One region of the Streptomyces sp. SID5464 genome, then DNA from elsewhere that is predicted to be linked to it. Evidence: riboswitches for the same ligand, from Rfam matches in the RefSeq annotation. Region 1 holds a riboswitch; each other region holds the start of a gene.

What was found. A riboswitch is a leader RNA that binds a small molecule or an ion and turns the genes downstream of it on or off. The one in region 1 is predicted to bind cyclic di-AMP.
Region 2: it holds a riboswitch for cyclic di-AMP, as region 1 does, so the genes downstream of both, GTY47_RS09685 (M23 family metallopeptidase) here and GTY47_RS35855 (LysM peptidoglycan-binding domain-containing protein) in region 1, are expected to answer to the same signal.
Region 3: it holds a riboswitch for cyclic di-AMP, as region 1 does, so the genes downstream of both, GTY47_RS08670 (transglycosylase family protein) here and GTY47_RS35855 (LysM peptidoglycan-binding domain-containing protein) in region 1, are expected to answer to the same signal.
Region 4: it holds a riboswitch for cyclic di-AMP, as region 1 does, so the genes downstream of both, GTY47_RS06900 (C40 family peptidase) here and GTY47_RS35855 (LysM peptidoglycan-binding domain-containing protein) in region 1, are expected to answer to the same signal.

What each region holds. Positions count from the first base shown of each region.
Region 1 is NZ_WWIQ01000074.1:21,593-26,374, forward strand. Features, by position in the region: gene GTY47_RS35845 (outer membrane lipoprotein carrier protein LolA) at 1-711, opposite strand, end outside; gene GTY47_RS35850 (polyprenyl synthetase family protein) at 943-1,953, opposite strand; cyclic di-AMP (ydaO/yuaA leader) riboswitch at 2,456-2,630, shown strand; gene GTY47_RS35855 (LysM peptidoglycan-binding domain-containing protein) at 2,636-3,403, shown strand; gene GTY47_RS35860 (Cof-type HAD-IIB family hydrolase) at 3,367-4,215, opposite strand; gene GTY47_RS35865 (GNAT family N-acetyltransferase) at 4,402-4,782, shown strand, end outside.
Region 2 is NZ_WWIQ01000009.1:295,046-299,827, reverse strand. Features, by position in the region: gene GTY47_RS09695 (HPr family phosphocarrier protein) at 1-155, shown strand, start outside; gene GTY47_RS09690 (GntR family transcriptional regulator) at 295-990, opposite strand; gene GTY47_RS09685 (M23 family metallopeptidase) at 1,178-1,963, opposite strand; cyclic di-AMP (ydaO/yuaA leader) riboswitch at 1,977-2,140, opposite strand; gene GTY47_RS09680 (pitrilysin family protein) at 2,333-3,721, opposite strand; gene GTY47_RS09675 (pitrilysin family protein) at 3,718-4,782, opposite strand, start outside.
Region 3 is NZ_WWIQ01000009.1:54,662-59,443, forward strand. Features, by position in the region: gene GTY47_RS08665 (transglycosylase family protein) at 1-733, shown strand, start outside; cyclic di-AMP (ydaO/yuaA leader) riboswitch at 962-1,142, shown strand; gene GTY47_RS08670 (transglycosylase family protein) at 1,147-1,827, shown strand; gene eno (phosphopyruvate hydratase) at 2,090-3,370, shown strand; gene GTY47_RS08680 (septum formation initiator family protein) at 3,486-3,962, shown strand; gene GTY47_RS08685 (DUF501 domain-containing protein) at 4,014-4,544, shown strand; gene GTY47_RS08690 (Ppx/GppA phosphatase family protein) at 4,541-4,782, shown strand, end outside.
Region 4 is NZ_WWIQ01000007.1:56,427-61,208, reverse strand. Features, by position in the region: gene GTY47_RS06915 (C40 family peptidase) at 1-464, opposite strand, end outside; gene GTY47_RS06910 (hypothetical protein) at 889-1,242, shown strand; gene GTY47_RS06905 (membrane protein) at 1,220-2,233, opposite strand; gene GTY47_RS06900 (C40 family peptidase) at 2,311-3,480, opposite strand; cyclic di-AMP (ydaO/yuaA leader) riboswitch at 3,489-3,662, opposite strand; gene pcrA (DNA helicase PcrA) at 3,953-4,782, shown strand, end outside.

The sequences.
Region 1 (4,782 bases):
GGTGACCGCGCCGACCGTCGAGCCGGACTGCTTGGGCTTGATGACCAGCTTGTAGGCGTCCCGGCCGGCGACCTGGGCGGTGCCGTCCACGCTCACGGAGGTCGTGTCGTCGGTGGCCTTCAGGGCCTCCTCGGCGAAGTCCTTGGGCGTGGCCGGCGGCTGCTGGTCCTTCCCGCGCTCCGGGCTGTCGGAGGCGGTGCCGTGGTAGACCTCGTTCGACTTGCTGTCGTAGCCCCAGACGTCCTTGCCGTTGTGGATGATGCTGTACTCGGCGGCGTTCTCCAGCAGCGACAGCTTCTGCTTGTCCGGGCCGTCGGCCGCGACACGCAGGGTGTGCGTGCCGGAGGCCAGTTCCGTGAGCTTGGCCGTCGGATCGGCGGAGGAGCCGCCCCGGTCCCGGCTCGCGGCACCGGACATCAGGCTGCTCTCCAGCCCGCCGAGGTCCGGCAGGCCGAGGTCCGTGCTGATCTTCACGGTGCCGGACAGCTGCTGGACGTCCGACTTGGCGATCTTCTCGATGAGCTGCTGTGCGGTGATCTTCGGGAGGTCGGGGTCACCGGAGTCGGCGAGTGCGGGGACCAGCCCGATCGTCGCGGCCGCCACCCCCACCACCGTGACCGGGACGACGTACCGCGCGGCCTTGCGCCGCCCGGAGCGCTGCTCGTCGACCTCCCCGGCGGTCGTGCTGTCGTCGGATGCGTACGGTGCCATGTGTGCCCTACCTCCGTGATCGGCGGCGGCTGTCCGTGTCGTACACGCACTCGTCCCTGAGCCGCCATTCTCACCCGAACTGGTGAGGAGTGGTGTTTTCCGTGGTGACCATCTGACCAAATCGGCCAGGGAAATACGTCAGACCCCGGGCTCAACTCCACGTACTGCTGCGGTATGACACGAGAGCGCGGCTTCTCCCCCGACCCGTAGGGGTCGTACGGGAAGGACCGGCTAACCGGCCCGGTGCACCACCGCGTCGGACAGCTCCACCAGCGCCGTCTTCGCGGCGCACTCGGGCAGCGGGGCCAGCGCCGAGCGGGCGTCCTGGGCGTAGCGGACGGTGTCCCGCCGGGCCTGTTCCAGCGCGGGGTGGGCCCGCAGCAGGCGCAGGGCCTCGGCGTGCCGGTCGTCGTCGGTGAGGTCGGAGTCCAGCAGCTCGCACAGGGCGATGTCGTCCGCGAGCCCGAGCCGGGCCGCGCGCTCGCGCAGCCGCAGCACCGGCAGCGTGGGGATGCCCTCGCGCAGGTCGGTGCCGGGCGTCTTGCCGGACTCGTGGGAGTCGGAGGCGATGTCCAGGACGTCGTCCGCGAGCTGGAAGGCGACGCCGAGCCGCTCGCCGTACTGGGTCAGCACGTCCACGACCGTGTCGTCGGCGCCGGACATCATCGCGCCGAACCGGCACGACACCGCCACCAGCGAGCCGGTCTTGCCGCCCAGCACGTCCAGGTAGTGCTCGACCGGGTCGCGGCCGTCCTGCGGTCCGGCCGTCTCCAGGATCTGCCCGGTCACCAGCCGCTCGAACGCCTCGGCCTGCACCCGCACCGCCTCCGGGCCGAGGTCGGCCAGGATGTGCGAGGCGCGGGCGAAGAGGAAGTCGCCGGTGAGGACCGCGACGGAGTTGCCCCAGCGGGCGTTCGCACTCGCCACCCCGCGCCGCACGGCGGCCTCGTCCATCACGTCGTCGTGGTACAGCGTGGCGAGGTGGGTCAGCTCCACGACGACGGCCGACGGCACGATCCCGGGCGCGTACCGGTCGCCGAACTGGGCGGAGAGCATCACGAGCAGCGGACGGAACCGCTTGCCGCCGGCCCGGACCAGGTGCTGGGCGGCCTCCGTGATGAAGGGCACCTCACTCTTGGTGGCCTCGAGCAAGCCTTCCTCGACAGCCGCCAACCCGGCCTGGACATCGGCTTCCAGAGCCTGGTCCCGCACGCTCAGCCCGAACGGCCCGACGTCGGTCACGAGGGGTCTCCTGTCTGCTGGTGTCTGCCGGTGATTACGCGGTTTGTCGATAGGTCGCTGCCATCACTCGAGTCAGCGTATCCGGTCACGTTTCGATCACCACCAGCGCCCAGGGTTACAGGCCGGGTGGTATCCGATCACGACCGCTATGTTTTCGATCAGCTCATAAGAGCAGACATTTATCGACTTACCGGGAGGTAGCGAACTATGCACGATTTGCCGTAATGAGTAAGCGAATTCCCCTTGATGGAAATTGCCCCACGGACTCGTGATCAGTGAGTTCAATCACGTCTTCCCCCGCGACACCCCACTCCGACAGCGCCCCGTACCCCCTTCCGGTGAACGCGAGTTGAGCCTTGGCTTCCGCAAAGGATCAAGTACCTCATTCCCCCCTGACCAAGGTCAACCACCTCGATATGTGACTCCGGCGCTTGTTCCCGACATGTGCTCTCGCATACGTTCCGGGCCTGTCCGGCGGACGCCGAATCCTGCCGCCGCCCGGACTCCCCACAACCGACTCACTCACGCAGGGCAGGAGCGGGGGACCCAGGTAAGTCGCCGGTCCGCGCAGCGGAACGGCTCGGGGTGAAGCCGCGTACGGCACACAGCGCCGTAGGCGGCCGGGCACCTCCCGGCCCGAACCCGACAGCTCACCTCGCAGGCGCCGGAGAGGAACATCGCCATGCCCCGAGGCAAGCACCGTCGCCCCAGAACCAGCCAGATCACCCGTCGCGTCGTGGCCGCCGGCACCGGCGGAGCGGCACTCACCCTCCCGCTGCTCGGCGCGACGCACGCCAGCGCCGCCGAGCCGGCCCAGAGCGCAGAGTCCGTGTCGCAGGCGGCCCAGCCCGCCAAGTCCCTCACGTACACCGTCACCAAGGGCGACACGCTCTACCGCATAGCGGAAAAATACGACGTGTCGGGCGGCTGGAAGCAGCTCTACAAGGACAACCGCGCCGCCGTCGGCGACAACCCGAAGCTGATCCACCCGGGTCTGAAGCTGAAGGTGAAGACGGCCAAGGCGGACGCCGTGAAGAAGACGGCGACCAAGGCCTCCGCCCCCGCCAAGCCGGCCGCGAAGCCCGCCGGTGGCGTCGCCCAGGCCACCCAGGCCTCGGCGAAGACCTACGCCAACAACCTGGACGGCTGGATCCGCGAGGCGCTGGACATCATGGCGCAGAAGGGGATTCCGGGTTCGTACGACGGCATCTACCGCAACGTCATGCGGGAGTCGTCCGGCAACCCCCTGGCGATCAACAACTGGGACTCGAACGCCGCCGCCGGCACCCCGTCCAAGGGTCTCCTCCAGACCATCGACCCGACCTTCCAGGCCTACCACGTGGACGGCACGTCGTGGGACCCGTTCGACCCGGTCGCCAACATCACGGCGGCCTGCAACTACGCGGCGGCCCGCTACGGCTCGATCGACAACGTCAACGGCCCGTACTGAGCCGTCCCGCCCAGCAGTCGTTCGAGGACGACGGCGATGCCGTCGTCCTCGTTCGACAGGGTGATCTCGTCGGCCACGGCCTTGAGTTCGGGATGGGCGTTGGCCATGGCGACGCCGTGGGCGGCCCAGTCGAACATCGGGATGTCGTTGGGCATGTCCCCGAAGGCGACGGTGTCCGCCGGCCGCAGCCCCAGGTGCTCGGCGGCCAGCGCCAGGCCCGTCGCCTTGGTGATCCCGCACGGCTGGAGTTCGACCGTGCCGGGCCCCGACATGGTCACCGTCGCCAGTGAACCGACCACCGACCGGGCCGTCGCCGCCAACTCGTCGTCCGTCAGGTAGGGGTGGCGCAGCAGCACCTTGCTGATGGGCTCGCCCCACAGCTCGTCGCGCCGGTCGACCCGTACCGCCGGCAGGGTCGGGTGCGGCATGAGATAGCCCGGCTCGATGAGCGTGAGCCCGTCGACCCCGTCCTGGTCGACCGCGGCGTACACCTGCCCCACCTCGGCCTCGATCTTGCCGAGGGCGGTCTCCGCCAGCTCCCGGTCCAGGGTGATGGACCACAGCAGCCGGTCCGCGCCGGCGTCGTACACCTGCGCGCCCTGCCCGCACACCGCGAGCCCCGTGCAGCCGAGGTCGTCCAGGAGCGGCCGCACTCTCGGCGCCGGCCGGCCCGTCACCACGAGGTGCTGGGCACCGGCGTCCGCCACCCGCGCGAGCGCGGCGAGGGACCGGTCGGACAGGGTGTCGTCGCCGCGCAGCAGCGTCCCGTCCAGGTCGGTGGCGATGAGTGAATATGCGATGGGTGCGGCCATGATCAGAGAATACGGACAGCGCGCCCTTTCGTTTCATCGCGCGGCGGGCGCCGATTGCCCGGTTGAAGGCCTCTGCACCAGTTGGCAACAACATGGTCCGCTACCTACCGTCGAGGCCGTCTCGGGCGGTACCTTCCAAGTGTCCAGGGGGGACTTGATCGGGGGGTCGGGTTGAGCAGTGGACGTGTGCGTGTGGCTGGGCCCGGGGAACTCGGCGAGGGGGAGAAGGAGCGTTGGCGCGCGCTGCGCGCGGCGGCGGAGACACCGCGCAACCCCTTCATGGAACCGGAGTTCACCGAAGCCGTCGGCCTGGTGAGGCCCCAGGCGCGGGTCGCGGTGGTGTACGAGGGGCTGGAGCCGGCCGGCTTCCTGCCCCATGAGCGGGGCCCGTTGGGGCAGGGCCGGGCGATCGGGCTGGGCGTCTCGGACGCGCAGGGCGCGATCCTGCGGCCCGGCCTGCGTCTGGACACGGGCGAACTGCTGCGGGGCTGCTCGCTGTCCAGCTTCGCCTTCGACAACCTGGAGGCCGAGCAGCGGCTGTTCGTCCGGTACGCGGCCGAGGAGCAC
Region 2 (4,782 bases), on a different contig from region 1:
TCAACGCGGCCTCCATGCTGGCCGTCCTCGGCCTCGGCGCCCAGGGCGGCGAGGAGATCGTCCTCGCCTCCGACGCCGAGGGTGCGGACGCCGCCCTGGACCGGCTGGCGAAGCTGGTCTCCGAGGGCCTCGAGGAACTGCCCGAGACCGTCTGAGTGCGCATCTCCGAAGGGCTCGCCCGAATTCATCGGGCGAGCCCTTCGCCATTCCGGTTCGCGGGACGTGGAATTCCCGTTGACGGGCAGCAGAAATAATCCCCCGCGAATTTCCTGCTCTTTGTATACGGCTCCCGTGTTAATGCCGCAGGCTCGCCGTGTTTACGGGATGTTGCGAGTTCCTCACACGCTCGGCCCGCTCCCCGGCGGAACCGAAACGCAACCGGTGCGCGGCCGTCGCGCGCTCGGTGTGCAGCGCCGTGACCGCCCGCGCGCGCTCGCTGTCCCCGCGCGCCACCGCGTCCACGATCGCGCCGTGCTCGGTCCAGGACTCCACCGGCCCGGCCGGCGCCTCGACGGTGTACATCCAGGCGATCTTGTGGCGGAGCTGGGTGAGCATCGAGGTCAGCGCGGGGCTGCCGGAGGCCTGCGCGAGCGTCTCGTGGAACCAGCCGCCCAGGGAGCGCAGGTCGTCGCTGTTGCCCCGGCGGGCGCGCTCCTGGCCGAGCCGGACCAGCCCGCGCAGGACCTTCAGATGGGCCTCGGTGCGGCGCTGGGCGGCGCGGGCCGCGCCGAGCGGCTCCAGCAGCAGCCGCATCTCCAGCAGGTCGGCGGCCTCCTGCTCGGTGGGTTCGGCGACGCACGCGCCCGCGTGCCGCCGGGTCACCACGAAACCCTCGGCCTCCAGGGTGCGCAGGGCTTCCCGGACGGGGACGCGCGAGACGCCGTAGCGGCGGGCGAGGAGTTCCTCGGTCAGCCGGCTGCCGCGCTCGTAGACACCCGCGACGATGTCGTCCCGGATGGCCGTGCACACCGAGTGCGCGGGAATACGCATGACCGACCTCCGTTTAATCCCCGTGAAACGTCGACGAGTGACGCGTGTTCCGTGACTCTATTGCAATGAGCCGGAATTTCCGACGGGGGACCGGAATCCATGGATATTTTTTGGACAGCCGGGCGTCACAAACGCCGAAAGCCCCGGCTCGGGGAGCCGGGGCCTCGGGAAGCGGAGTGGTACGCCGTCAGACGTTCACACCGTGCGAGCGGAGGTAGGCGACGGGGTCGATGTCGGAGCCGTACTCGGGGCTGGTACGGGCCTCGAAGTGCAGGTGCGGTCCGGTGACGTTGCCGGTCGCGCCGGACAGGCCGATCTGCTGGCCGGGGGTGACCCGCTGGCCCACCGAGACGCTGATGGACGACAGGTGGCCGTACTGGGTGTACGTGCCGTCGTTCATCTTGATCACGATCTGGTTGCCGTAGGAGCCGCCCCAGCCGGCCTCGACGACCGTGCCCATGCCGACCGCGTGGACGGGAGTGCCGCTGGCGGCGTGGAAGTCGACGCCGGTGTGGCTGCCGGAGGACCACAGCCCGCTGCTGGCCCGGTAGCCGGTGGAGACGTACGAGCCGGAGATCGGGGGCACGAAAGTGTTGAGGCGCTTGCGCTCGGCCTCGCGGGCGGCGCGCTCCTTGGCCTCGCGCGCCTTCTCGGCCGCCTCCTTGGCCTCCTTGGCCGCCTCGGCGGCCCGCTCGCGGGCGGCCTCCTCGGCCTTCTTCTTGGCGGCGGCCTCCTCGGCGGCCTGCTTCTGGGCGGCGGCCTGGGCGTCGATCTGCTGGGCCACGGTGTCGCCCATGGTGACGACGGGGGTGAGGCCGGTCTGCTCGACGGCGGGCTCTGCGGCGAAGGCCGGGGCGGCCACGGTGCCGATGACACCGGTGGTGGCGAGGGCCGCGACGCCCGCCGCGCGGGCCGTGCCGCGCTGCATCCGGCTGGGACGACGATGCTTCCCGGTGGCGCGGGTGAACGCCATGGAGTGCCTGGTCCTTTCCTTCCTTCTCGCCTACCGGGTTAGCTGACGGGTTCGGAGCAGGAAGGTCTCCTACGGACCCCCTCGCGGCTCGCTCGGGCGTCCGATTCACCCCAGGGACTGCGGTGGGTCCCCGGCTCCCCTGGCTCGCGCCGTACGGGGACTCGGCGATGACTGTCCGGTGCCGCGGGTGCGGCGCACTGCCTGACGAACAGCCCGGACGACGCTAAGCGGGGCCACTTTCAATTCCCAAACGGATCCCGGCTTTTGTAGCGCATCCCACAGGGCAGACAGGCAACCTCCATATCAATTCGGGCATAAAGGGGCCCTGGTGCCTTGGAAGACAACCAGGGCCCCTGCGCGCGCGGGCCGCTACTCGGCTGCCACGACGGAGACTTCGCCGATGCCCAGGGCCTCGACCGGGCCCTTGATCTGCGCCGCGTCACCGACGAGCACGGTCACCAGACGGTCCACCGGGAAGGCGCTGACGGCCGCCGCGGTGGCCTCCACGGTGCCGGTCGCGGCGAGCTGCCGGTACAGGGTGGCCTGGTAGTCGTCGGGCAGATGCTGCTCGACCTGGTCGGCCAGCGTGCTCGCGACGGCCGCCGCCGTCTCGTACTTCAGCGGCGCCACGCCGACCAGGTTCTGCACGGCGACGTCCCGCTCGGCGTCGGTCAGCCCCTCGGCGGCGAGGGTGCGCAGCACCGTCCAGAGGTCCTGGAGGGCGGGGCCGGTGTTGGGAGTGTCCACGGAGCCGCTGATGGCGAGCATCGCGGCACCGGTCCCGTCCGGGGCGGACCTGAGGACCTGGCCGAACGCCCGCACCCCGTAGGTGTAGCCCTTCTCCTCGCGCAGGACGCGGTCCAGGCGGGAGGTGAGGGTGCCGCCGAGGCAGTACGTGCCGAGCACCTGCGCGGGCCACACGCGGTCGTGCCGGTCCGGGCCGATCCGGCCGATCAGCAGCTGCGTCTGGACGGCGCCGGGGCGGTCCACGATGACGACCCGGCCCGTGTCGTCGGCGGTCACCGGCGGCACCGGGCGCGGCTCGGCCGCCGAGCCCGTCCAGGCGCCCAGCGTGTCGCCGAGCAGGGCGTCGAGGTCGATGCCGGTGAGGTCGCCGACGACCACGGCGGTGGCCGTGGCGGGCCTGACGTGCCGCTCGTAGAAGGCGCGTACGGCCGCGGAGTCGATCGCGGCGACCGTCTCCTCGGTGCCCTGGCGGGGCCGCGACATGCGCGAGTCCGCCGGGAACAGCTCCTTGGAGAGTTCCTTGGCGGCACGGCGGGCGGGGTTGGCCAGCTCGTGCGGAATCTCGTCGAGGCGGTTGCGGACCAGCCGCTCGACCTCGCTGTCCGCGAACGCGGGCGCCCTGAGGGCGTCGGCGATCAGGCCGAGCCCCTTGGCGAGCCGGGAGGCCGGCACCTCCAGACTGAGCCGGACGCCGGGGTGGTCGGCGTGCGCGTCGAGGGTGGCGCCCGCGCGCTCCAACTCGGCGGCGAAGTCCTCGGCGGAGTGCTTGTCGGTGCCCTCGGAGAAGGCCCGGGCCATGATCGTGGCCACGCCGTCGAGGCCGGCCGGTTCGGCGTCCAGGGGCGCGTGCAGCAGCACCTCCACGGCGACGACCTGCTGGCCGGGGCGGTGGCAGCGCAGGACCGTCAGGCCGTTGCCGAGCGTGCCGCGCTCGGGGGCCGGGAAGGCCCACGGCTTGGCCTCGCCCGCCTGCGGCTGGGGGTGGAAGTCCATCGTGGCGAGCTCGGTCACTTGGCCGCCTCCTCGTTCTCGTTCAGGGCCGCGGCTGCGGTGTCCTCGGTGGTGTCGGCGTCCTCGGCGGTCTCCGCGTCGCCCGCCTCGTCGGCGACGGGCTCGTAGACGAGCACCGCGCGGTTGTCGGGCCGCAGGCGGGCCTTGGCGACCTCCTGGACCTCCTCGGCCGTCACCTCCAGCACGCGCTGCACGGCGGTCAGGGCGAGCTGCGGGTCGCCGAACAGGACGGCGTACCGGCACAGTTCGTCGGCGCGGCCGGCGACCGTGCCCAGCCGGTCCAGCCACTCGCGCTCCAACTGGGCCTGGGCGCGCTCCATCTCCTCGGCCGTGGGGCCCTCATCGGCGAACCGGGCGAGCTCCTCGTCGATGGCCGACTCGATGACCGGGACCTCCACGTCACCGGACGTCTTCACGTCCAGCCACCCCAGGGAGGGCGCCCCGGCGAGCCGCAGCAGGCCGAAGCCGGCCGCCACGGCCGTACGGTCCCGCCGCACCAGACGGTTGTACAGGCGGGAGGACTCGCCGCCGCCGAGGACGGTCAGGGCCAGGTCGGCCGCGTCGCACGCGCGCGTGCCGTCGTGCGGCAGTCGGTAGGCGGCCATCAGGGCGCGCGCCGGGACCTCCTCCTCGACGACCTCGCGCAGCTGCTCGCCGATGATCTCCGGCAGCGTGCCGTCCCGGGGCGCGGGCTTGCCGTCGTGGCCGGGAATGGAGCCGAAGTACTTCTCCACCCAGGCCAGGGTCTGCTCCGGGTCGATGTCGCCGACGACGGAGAGCACGGCGTTGTTCGGCGCGTAGTAGGTGCGGAAGAACGCGCGCGCGTCCTCCAGGGTGGCCGCGTCCAGGTCGGCCATCGAACCGATCGGGGTGTGGTGGTAGGGGTGGCCCTCCGGGTAGGCGAGGGCGGTCAGCTTCTCGAAGGCGGTGCCGTAGGGGACGTTGTCGTAGCGCTGGCGGCGCTCGTTCTTGACGACGTCCCGCTGGTTCTCCATCGACTCGTCGTCGAGGGCGGCCAGCAGGGAGCCCATGCGGTCGGCCTCCAGCCAGAGGGCGAGCTC
Region 3 (4,782 bases), on a different contig from region 1:
AGCCGTGGCCGAGAGAATCCTCGCCGACCAGGGGGTCGGTGCGTGGCGCACCTGCGGGCTGCTCTCCGGCCTCCAGCAGGACAAGGACTCGGGCACGTCCGACTCGTCCAGCTCCTCCGACTCGTCCGCTCCGACGGACTCACCCGGACTGCTCGACTCCTCCGAGTCATCCGAGTCGTCCGGGTCATCCTCTTCGTCTTCTTCGCCCTCTTCGTCGTCTCCGTCCCCATCGTCGTCCCCTGACGGGCAGTCGACCTCGGAGGGTGACACCGCCAAGTCCGACAAGTCATCCGATTCTGCCGATTCCTCGACGCGGGACCAGTCGCAGGACCAGGAGTCCGGCAGCTCCCCGTCGACCGCCGCCGAGAGTGACGAACCCGACAAGTCCCGGCAGGGCGACGGCTCTTCGGCGCTCTCCGGAACCGGAACCGACAGCGCCTCCGGCCGCCACCGCGGCCCCAGCGCCGACGAGGACACCGGGGCCGAGGACGGCCGTACGTCCGGAGCCGCCGGACGGCACGCCTCGCGCGGCGGCGAGGCCTCTCGGGAGGCGACGGACGGCTCCTACACCGTCCGCCCCGGCGACAGCCTCTGGTCCATCGCGAACTCCCTTGACCTCAGCGGCGGGTGGCACGCGCTCTACGCCGGGAACGAGACGGCCGTCGGCGCCGACCCGAACCTCATCCGCCCCGGTCAGAAGCTCACGGTAAGGGTCGAAGCGGACGACGAGTAGCCGGTGGGGCAGTCCGGAAACGGCGGCGGAAGTCACCCCGAAACCGTGCGAGTTCACGTCACCGTTCGCGCCGAATGTCCCTTATAAGCGCGGTGAGAGATAGATCTCAGAAGCCCTGATCGTCTTTGAAATTCCGCGGATCGCGTGTCTACGGTCATGACCGCTCGCCACCGCGAGCCCCGGCTGCCGCAACGCCGAATCCTGCCAGCGGCCGCACGGGAACAGTCGTCGCGTCAAGCGCCGTAGGCAGGAGCGGGGGACCCAAGGTAAGTGCCGGGCCCGGCGGTTGAGGCAACTCGACGGCAGGGCTCCGGCTTGGGGTGAAGCCGTGTCCCGGGAGGGACGCGGCCGGGCAACTCAACCGGCCCGAACCCGACAGCTCACCTCGCAGGCGTCGGTGAGGGGATCTCTCCATGCTGTTTTCCGGCAAGGGCACGCACCGCCGTCCGTCCAAGGCCTCTCGGGTCATCGCCATCGCCGGTGTCACCGGTGCCGCCGTCGCCGCCCCGCTGATGGCGGCCGGCAACGCCTCCGCCGCCACCGCCTCCGAGTGGGACGCCGTCGCCCAGTGCGAGTCCGGCGGCAACTGGTCCATCAACACCGGCAACGGCTACTACGGCGGTCTGCAGTTCTCCGCCTCCACCTGGTCCGGCTACGGCGGCACCAAGTACGCCTCCACCGCCGACCAGGCCACCAAGGAGCAGCAGATCGAGATCGCCGAGAAGGTCCTCGCGAGCCAGGGCAAGGGTGCCTGGCCGGTCTGCGGCAAGGGTCTGTCGAGCGCCGGCTACAGCGGCGGCTCCGCGCAGAGCAGCGGTTCCACGGAGACCCGCCAGACCGAGCAGCAGCCGGCCTCCCGCTCCGAGGAGCGCCCGGCGCAGACCCAGAAGAGCCAGAAGACCGTCACCACCCCGACCGGCAAGAAGGTCAAGAAGGGTGACGGCGAGTACAAGGTCGTCAAGGGCGACACCCTCAGCTCGATCGCGACCGAGCACAAGGTCAAGGGCGGCTGGGAGAAGCTGTTCGAGCTGAACAAGGACATCATCACGGACGCCAACCTGATCTACCCGGGCCAGCAGCTGCACCTGAAGTAAGCGGCGGCCCCCCGGTCCCCACGGGCCCCCGCCCCGGTGCGTCGTCCCCCGTACGCACCGGGGCGGGGTTTTTTCTGCCGGTCTTTGCGATCCGGCTTTGTTCCGTTCGGAAACAATTTACTCTCGGTTCTGTCCATGGGGTGGGCGACCCGGTGGCCGATCGCCCGGAGCCGGTTAGGCTCATGTCGCGAGCCACCGCGGCCCGCGCCTCGCCGGGTCCACGCGGCCCGCGTACCCGCGTCACATGAAGAAGGAGATGCTCGTGCCGTCCATCGACGTCGTCGTAGCCCGGGAAATCCTGGACTCCCGAGGCAACCCCACGGTCGAGGTCGAGGTCGGCCTCGACGACGGCAGCACCGGTCGTGCCGCCGTCCCGTCCGGCGCCTCCACGGGCGCCTTCGAGGCCATCGAGCTGCGCGACGGCGACTCGAACCGCTACCTCGGCAAGGGTGTGGAGAAGGCCGTCCTCGCGGTCATCGAGCAGATCGGCCCGGAGCTGGTCGGCTACGACGCCACCGAGCAGCGCCTGATCGACCAGGCGATGTTCGACCTGGACGCCACCGACAACAAGGGCTCCCTCGGCGCCAACGCCATCCTCGGCGTCTCGCTCGCCGTCGCCCACGCCGCCTCCGAGGCCAGCGACCTGCCGCTGTTCCGCTACCTGGGCGGCCCGAACGCGCACCTGCTGCCGGTGCCGATGATGAACATCCTGAACGGCGGCTCGCACGCCGACTCCAACGTGGACATCCAGGAGTTCATGATCGCCCCGATCGGCGCGGAGTCCTTCTCCGAGGCCCTGCGCTGGGGCGCCGAGGTCTACCACACGCTGAAGAAGGTCCTGAAGTCCAAGGGCCTGGCCACCGGCCTCGGCGACGAGGGCGGCTTCGCCCCGAACCTCGGCTCCAACCGCGAGGCCCTCGACCTCATCCTCGAGGCGATCAACGAGGCCGGCTACACCCCCGGCGAGCAGATCGCCCTCGCCCTCGACGTCGCCGCGTCCGAGTTCTACAAGGACGGCGTCTACACCTTCGAGGGCAAGGAGCGCTCGGCGGCCGAGATGACCGAGTACTACGCGGAGCTCGTCGACGCGTACCCGCTCGTCTCCATCGAGGACCCGCTGTTCGAGGACGACTGGGAGGGCTGGAAGACCATCACCGACAAGCTCGGTGACAAGGTCCAGCTCGTCGGCGACGACCTGTTCGTCACCAACCCCGAGCGCCTGGCCCGCGGCATCGAGGAGGGCGCGGCCAACGCGCTCCTGGTCAAGGTCAACCAGATCGGTTCGCTCACCGAGACCCTGGACGCCGTCGAGCTGGCCCAGCGCAACGGCTTCAAGTGCATGATGTCCCACCGCTCCGGCGAGACCGAGGACGTCACCATCGCCGACCTGGCCGTCGCCACCAACTGCGGCCAGATCAAGACCGGCGCCCCGGCCCGCTCCGAGCGCGTCGCCAAGTACAACCAGCTGCTGCGCATCGAGGAGATCCTCGACGACGCGGCGGTGTACGCCGGCCGCAGCGCCTTCCCGCGCTTCAAGGGCTGATCGCCGAAAGGCCCGACCCGTAAGAGGCAGCGTCGTACGTACGTCCCCGTACTCGGTCCCGTACCGTGTCCGGGGACGTACGCGCGTATGACGGCGGAGCGGGAGGCGGACAGACATGGCCGTGAAGGACCGGGACCGGTTCTCCACCGCGACCAGGATCCGGTTGCTCGGTGAGCAGACCGCGGCCCGGGTCTACCGCTCCCAGACCAAGCGCCAGGCCCGCCGCTCCCGGCTGACCGGCCGGGCCGCGCTGCTCGCCCTGGTGATGTGCTCGCTGATCGTGGCTCTGGCCTACCCCATGCGGGAGTACGTCTCGCAGCGCGCCGAGATCGACGACCTCCAGCGTGAACAGCAGCAGGCCCGGCAGCGCGTCGAACGGCTGCGCGACCAGAAGGCGCGCTGGCAGGACGACGCGTACGCGGAGCAGCAGATCCGGCAGCGGTTGCACTACGTCATGCCGGGGGAGACGGGGTTCATCGTCGTCGACCCGCACGCGGCGGAGCAGTCGCACGCCGACCTCGGGGCGGCCGACCGCCCCTGGTACTCGAACGTCTGGGACGGGGTCGACAAGGCCGACGCCTCCGACCGGTGACCCGGACCCCAGCCAGTGACCTGAACCCAGAAAGACAGCCTGAACACAGTCATGGAAACGCCCCCGCCGACCACCCCGCGCACCGAGCCCACCGACGCGGACGTCGAGGCCTTCAAGCAGCAGCTCGGCCGGCCCCCGCGCGGCCTGCGCGCGATCGCGCACCGGTGCCCGTGCGGGCAGCCCGACGTCGTCGAGACGGCCCCCCGGCTGCCCGACGGCACGCCCTTCCCCACGCTGTACTACCTGACGTGCCCGAAGGCGAACTCGGCCATCGGCACGCTGGAGGCGAACGGCGTGATGAAGGAGATGACCGAGCGGCTGGCCTCGGACCCGGAGCTTGCGGCGGCGTACCGGGCGGCCCACGAGGACTACATCAGGCGCCGTGACGAGATCGAGGAGCTGAAGGACTTCCCGAGCGCGGGCGGCATGCCGGACCGGGTGAAGTGCCTGCACGTGCTGGTGGCGCACTCGCTGGCCGCGGGGCCGGGAGTGAACCCGCTGGGCGACGAGGCCCTCGCCATGCTGCCCGAGTGGTGGCGCAAGGGCGCCTGCGTGACGACCGCCGAGGAGGACGCCCAGTGACCCGTGTCGCCGCTGTGGACTGCGGTACGAACTCCATCCGGCTCCTGGTCGCCGACGCCGACCCCGGGACCGGCGAGCTGACCGACCTGGACCGCCGTATGACGATCGTCCGGCTCGGGCAGGGCGTCGACCGCACCGGCCGGCTCGCCCCCGAGGCGCTCCAGCGGACCTTCGCGGCCTGCCGCGAGTACGCCGGGATCATCAAGGAGCACGGGGCGGAGCGGCTGCGGTTCGTGGC
Region 4 (4,782 bases), on a different contig from region 1:
AGCTGCCGGCGTACGCGCGAGACATCGGCCCGCTGCCGGTTGCCGGCCCGCTCGACGAACTCGGCGTTGTCGAGGTACCGGTCGGGGTCGTCGGACAGGACGAGCTGGAGCGCGGGGTCCAGGCCGCCCCCGCGGTACTGGGCGGCGGCGACCGAACCCAGTGCCTCACGGGCGGAGTTGAGCCGTTCCTCCTTGCGTGCCGCCTGGTCCTGGAGGTTTTTCAGCCGCTTTCCGGCCGCCTCGGCCTTCTCCTTCGCGCCGTTGTACTTCTCGGTGGCGACCTCCGCCTCCTGGTACAGCTCGTCCACCTTGGCCTTGACCTGGCCGGGGGTGAGCTCGGGTTCGGCGTGTCCGGTGCCGTCGAGGCCCGTCGCGGTCGCCGCGCCCGCGAGGGCGATCGTGGCGGCCGTACGGGCCTTGTTGCCGCTCGCGGAGCGCTGGCGGGGCTTGCGGTGCGCTGCCACCTGGGGGGCCACGTCCTTTCCTGCGACCGCCGACGGGTGCGTACGGCCGCCAGGGGGAGCGGACGGGCGGCCTGCGCGTCCGGCGGCGGCCCGCACAGGGGAAGCGGACCGCCGCCGGACCTTTTCGGCGGTGGTGTCCGACTGCCGCCCCTGGCCCGGGCGGCGGTGGGGAGCCGGGCACCTGGTGGAGGACGCTAAACCTCGCCGCGGCGGCCCGGTGGCGGGTGCGCGGAAGTGTCCCGAGAGGACCGGTGGTGACCGTATGCGACCGTGATCCCATCTCGCCGCCGTCGAATTAACTCAGCGTGATGACCGATGCGCCGAATCATGGGCGCGAGGCGGCGGGCGGGTGCTATGGGCGCATATGTGCATCCGAAGGGCCGGTGTCGGGCGGCTGTGGAGCCCCTGATTAGGCTCCGGCCTCATGGACGTACTCATCCACCTCTTCGTCGGCCTCCACATCATCGGCATCGCATCCCTGCTGGGCGGTTTCCTCACCCAGATGAAGGCGATGGGCGAGGGCACCGCCCGCTACACCCCCGCGATGCTGCACGGCGCGCTGACGATGCTGGTCACCGGTGTGATCCTGGTCGGCCTCAACCAGGCCGACGACCAGTCCGTGAACAACATCAAGATCGGCGTCAAACTGGCCCTGCTGATCGTGATCCTCGGCCTCGTCTACGTGAAACGGGACGACGAGAAGGTGGACAAGGGCCTGTTCGGCCTGGTCGGGGCGCTGACCACCGCGAACGTCTTCATCGCCGTGCTCTGGACCTGACCCGGCCGGGCACGACGCGGGCCCGGGCCGAGGCGGCCGTCCAGGCGGTACCCCCGAGCCACGCGGCCACCGCGACCCACAGCAGTACCTCTCCCAGGCCGTCGAGCCAGGAGACGTCGAGGGCGGCGGCGACGGCCAGTGCCGCCGCCGCCGTCTTGGCCCAGGTGAACACGGTCGCCCAGCGGCGGATGTCGGTGCGGGGCCGGGGCCGCAGGAGCTCGGCGGCGAGCAGGACGGCGCAGCAGGCCAGTGTGAGCACGAGCAGCACGACGGTCACATGGCGCAGGATGCCGCGGTCGTCGACGTTCCACAGGTACAGGTGCGCGCTGTCGGCGCTGATCAGCCGTGCCCCGGCCAGCGCCGAGATGGCGAGCGCCCCGCCCGCGAGCCAGTGGTCGCCGCGCCCCTCGGCCACCTGCCGCACGTCGAAACGGGCCAGGGCGAGGACGTACAGCACGAGCCCCAGCCAGAACAGCACCAGCGCCGCGTGGGCGAGCCAGGCCGCCGACTCGGCAGCGGCGAGCGTGGCGCCGAGCACGGCGAGCCCCTGCGTGGCCGTGCAGCGCGCGAACACCGTCCCCGGTCTGCGCCGCTCCCCGTCCTGCGCGGGGATGGCCAGCGGCACGGGCCAGAGCAGCACGGCAAGCACCAGCAGGGCCGCGGCCGTAGCCTGCGAGCCGGCCGCCGAGAAGCCCGCGCCCAGGACGGCCGTCGCCGCCACGGTGATGAGAGCGGCCGTCGCCATGGTGTCCACGAGGCCCGGCACCCGCGCGTACGCCCGCCCTCTCGTGCCGGCCGGCAGCAGCCGCAGGGTGAAGTCCGCGGCGAGCACCAGCCAGGCGGCGCAGGCCAGGCCGAGGGCGACACGGGAGAGGACGGCGTACCCCGCCAGATCGATACCGACCGACAGGGTGCCGGTCGCCAGCACGGCAGCGCCGGCGGACGGCGCACGCTGCGCCCACCAGTCGGTGGAGGGGGAGGGGCCCGGCATGGGCCCGATGCTAGGAGGCGCCGCGCGCGATATGAGCGGGGCACGCGCGCGGGCGCCTCAAAAACGCGCGAGCGCCCTCAGGCCGGCCGCACCACGCTGTGGATGGCCGACTCGCCGTCGTAGTAGATCGACTCCTCGCGCACGTAGGTGCCGGGCTTCGGGGCGTGGATCATCATGCCGTTGCCGATGTAGATGCCGACGTGGGTGACGTCGTCGTAGAAGAAGACCAGGTCACCGGGCTGGGCGTCGGTCAGAGAGACCGTGGTGCCGGCGTTGACCTGGTCGTAGGTCGTGCGCGGCAGGGTGACGCCCGCGGCCTTCCAGGCGGCCTGGGTGAGGCCGGAGCAGTCGTAGGAGCCGGGGCCGACGGCGCCCCAGACGTACGGCTTGCCGATCTGGGCGCGGGCGAAGGCGAGCGCCTTCTCGGCCTTGGTGGCGTACGAGGAGTCGGCGGGGGCCGTCGAGGAGGACGAGCCGGAGCCCGCCGACGCGGAACCGCTGTCCTGCTGCTGGGCGGCCTCCTCCTGCGCCTTCTGCTGCGCGGCCTGCTGCCGGGCCAGCTCGTCGGCCTTGCGGGCGGCCTCCTGCTGCTTCTCCCTCTCGATCGCCGCGAGCCGCGCCTTCTCCTCGGCGGTCAGCTTCGACAGCAGTTCGCGCGCGTCGGCGAGCTTCCGCTGGACGGTGGCCTTGGCCGTCTTCAGGTCGCCCTGCGTCTCGGTGAGCGTCTCGAGGCTCTCGGTGGCCTCCTGGCGCTTCTTCATCGTCTCGGACTGCTGCGTGACGTAGTCGTCGACCGCGACCTTCTGGCGGCCGGTCATCCGGTTCATCAGCTGGGTCTGGTCGAAGTAGTCCTGCGGGGTGTCCGCGAGCAGGAACGTCGCCGTGTCCGGGGCGGAGGCGCCGGTGCGGTACTGGGCGGCGGCGAAGGAACCGAGTTCCTCCCGTGCCTCGTTGAGCTTCTGGGTGCGCTTGGCGACGTCGTCGAGGAGGGTGTCGACGCGCTTGCGCTGCTTGGTGGTCTTCTCCTTGGCCGAGTTGTACTTGTCGGTCGCCGACTCGGCCTGGCGGTACAGGTCGTCGACCTTCTTCTCGACTTCCTCGAGACTCGGCTTGTCGTCGGCCTCGGGGGCGGCGTTGGCCGACTGGGACAGCAGGGCCACGGAGGTGAGGGCCGCCGTTGCGAGGGCGGGGGTCCGTATGCCTGCGACGCGCGTACCAGCGGGACGCGACTTGCGGTGCGACGCCAAGGGAGGCGACTCCTTCCATGCTCCGCCTACCGGGTTAGCTGTCGGGTTCGGGCGGGTACATCGGAAGGGTTGCCCTACGGCCATCTCCGCGAAGGGAGTCGGGCCGATTCACCCCGGAGTTCTCGGTTGGGTCCCCGGCTCCGGCTGCCGCTGCGGCACACCGGACTCGGCGGAGGCCGCGCGGCCCGGCGACGTTCGCCGGTGGGGGTCGTGCGGCCTGCCCGCACGGTAGCCAACTCGTGTGGCCCTTGTGAAGGTTGATGGGTGATATGCCCGATACATTTTCGTGACCTTGTCCCGGAGCGTCGCCGAGCGTGATCGGTCGAGGGGGGTTGGTCACGAGTCGTCCATAATCATGACGGTCATAGCAGGCTGTGATCATGCGGGGATGCACGGTGACGAGGGGGGCGTTCGGGCGATGTTCTCAGGGCGGCGGCGGGCTGTCAGTGGGGCGCCCTAGACTCGGAGAGCGATGAGCAGCCTCTTTGACGACAGCTTCCTGGCGGACCTCCAGGCCCAGCGGGGCCCCGCGGACGAGCCCCCGCCGCCACCCGAGGACGATCACGTGCCGGAGCCGGTTCCGGACGATCTGTTCGGCGGGAAGTTCGACGTGCCCCCGGACAGGGACGCGTACTACCGCGACGGCGCCCCGCGCCCGGTGGTGGACACCGCCGCCCTCCTGGAGGGGCTGAACGACAACCAGCGCGCCGCCGTCGTGCACTCAGGTTCCCCGCTGCTCATCGTGGCCGGCGCCGGCTCCGGCAAGACCCGCGTGCTCACGCACCGCATCGCCCACCTGCTCGCCGAGCGGGGCGTGCACCCGGGCCAGATCCTCGCGATCACCTTCACCAACAAGGCCGCGGGCGAGATGAAGGAGCGCGTCGAGCAGCTCGTCGGCCCGCGGGCGAACGCGATGTGGGTGATGACCTTCCACAGCGCGTGTGTGCGCATCCTGCGGCGCGAGAGCAAGAAGCTCGGCTTCACGTCCTCCTTCTCGATCTACGACGCCGCCGACTCCAAGCGGCTGATGGCCCTGGTCTGCCGCGACCTGGACCTCGACCCCAAGCGCTTCCCGCCCAAGTCCTTCAGCGCCAAGATCAGCAACCTGAAGAACGAGCTGATCGACGAGGAGGACTTCGCAGCCCAGGCCTCCGACGGCTTCGAGAAGACCCTCGCCCAGGCCTACGCGATGTACCAGTCACGGCTGCGCGAGGCGAACGCCCTCGACTTCGACGACCTGATCATGACGACGGTCAACCTGCTGCGCGCCTTCCCCGACGTCGCCGAGCACTACCGCCGCCG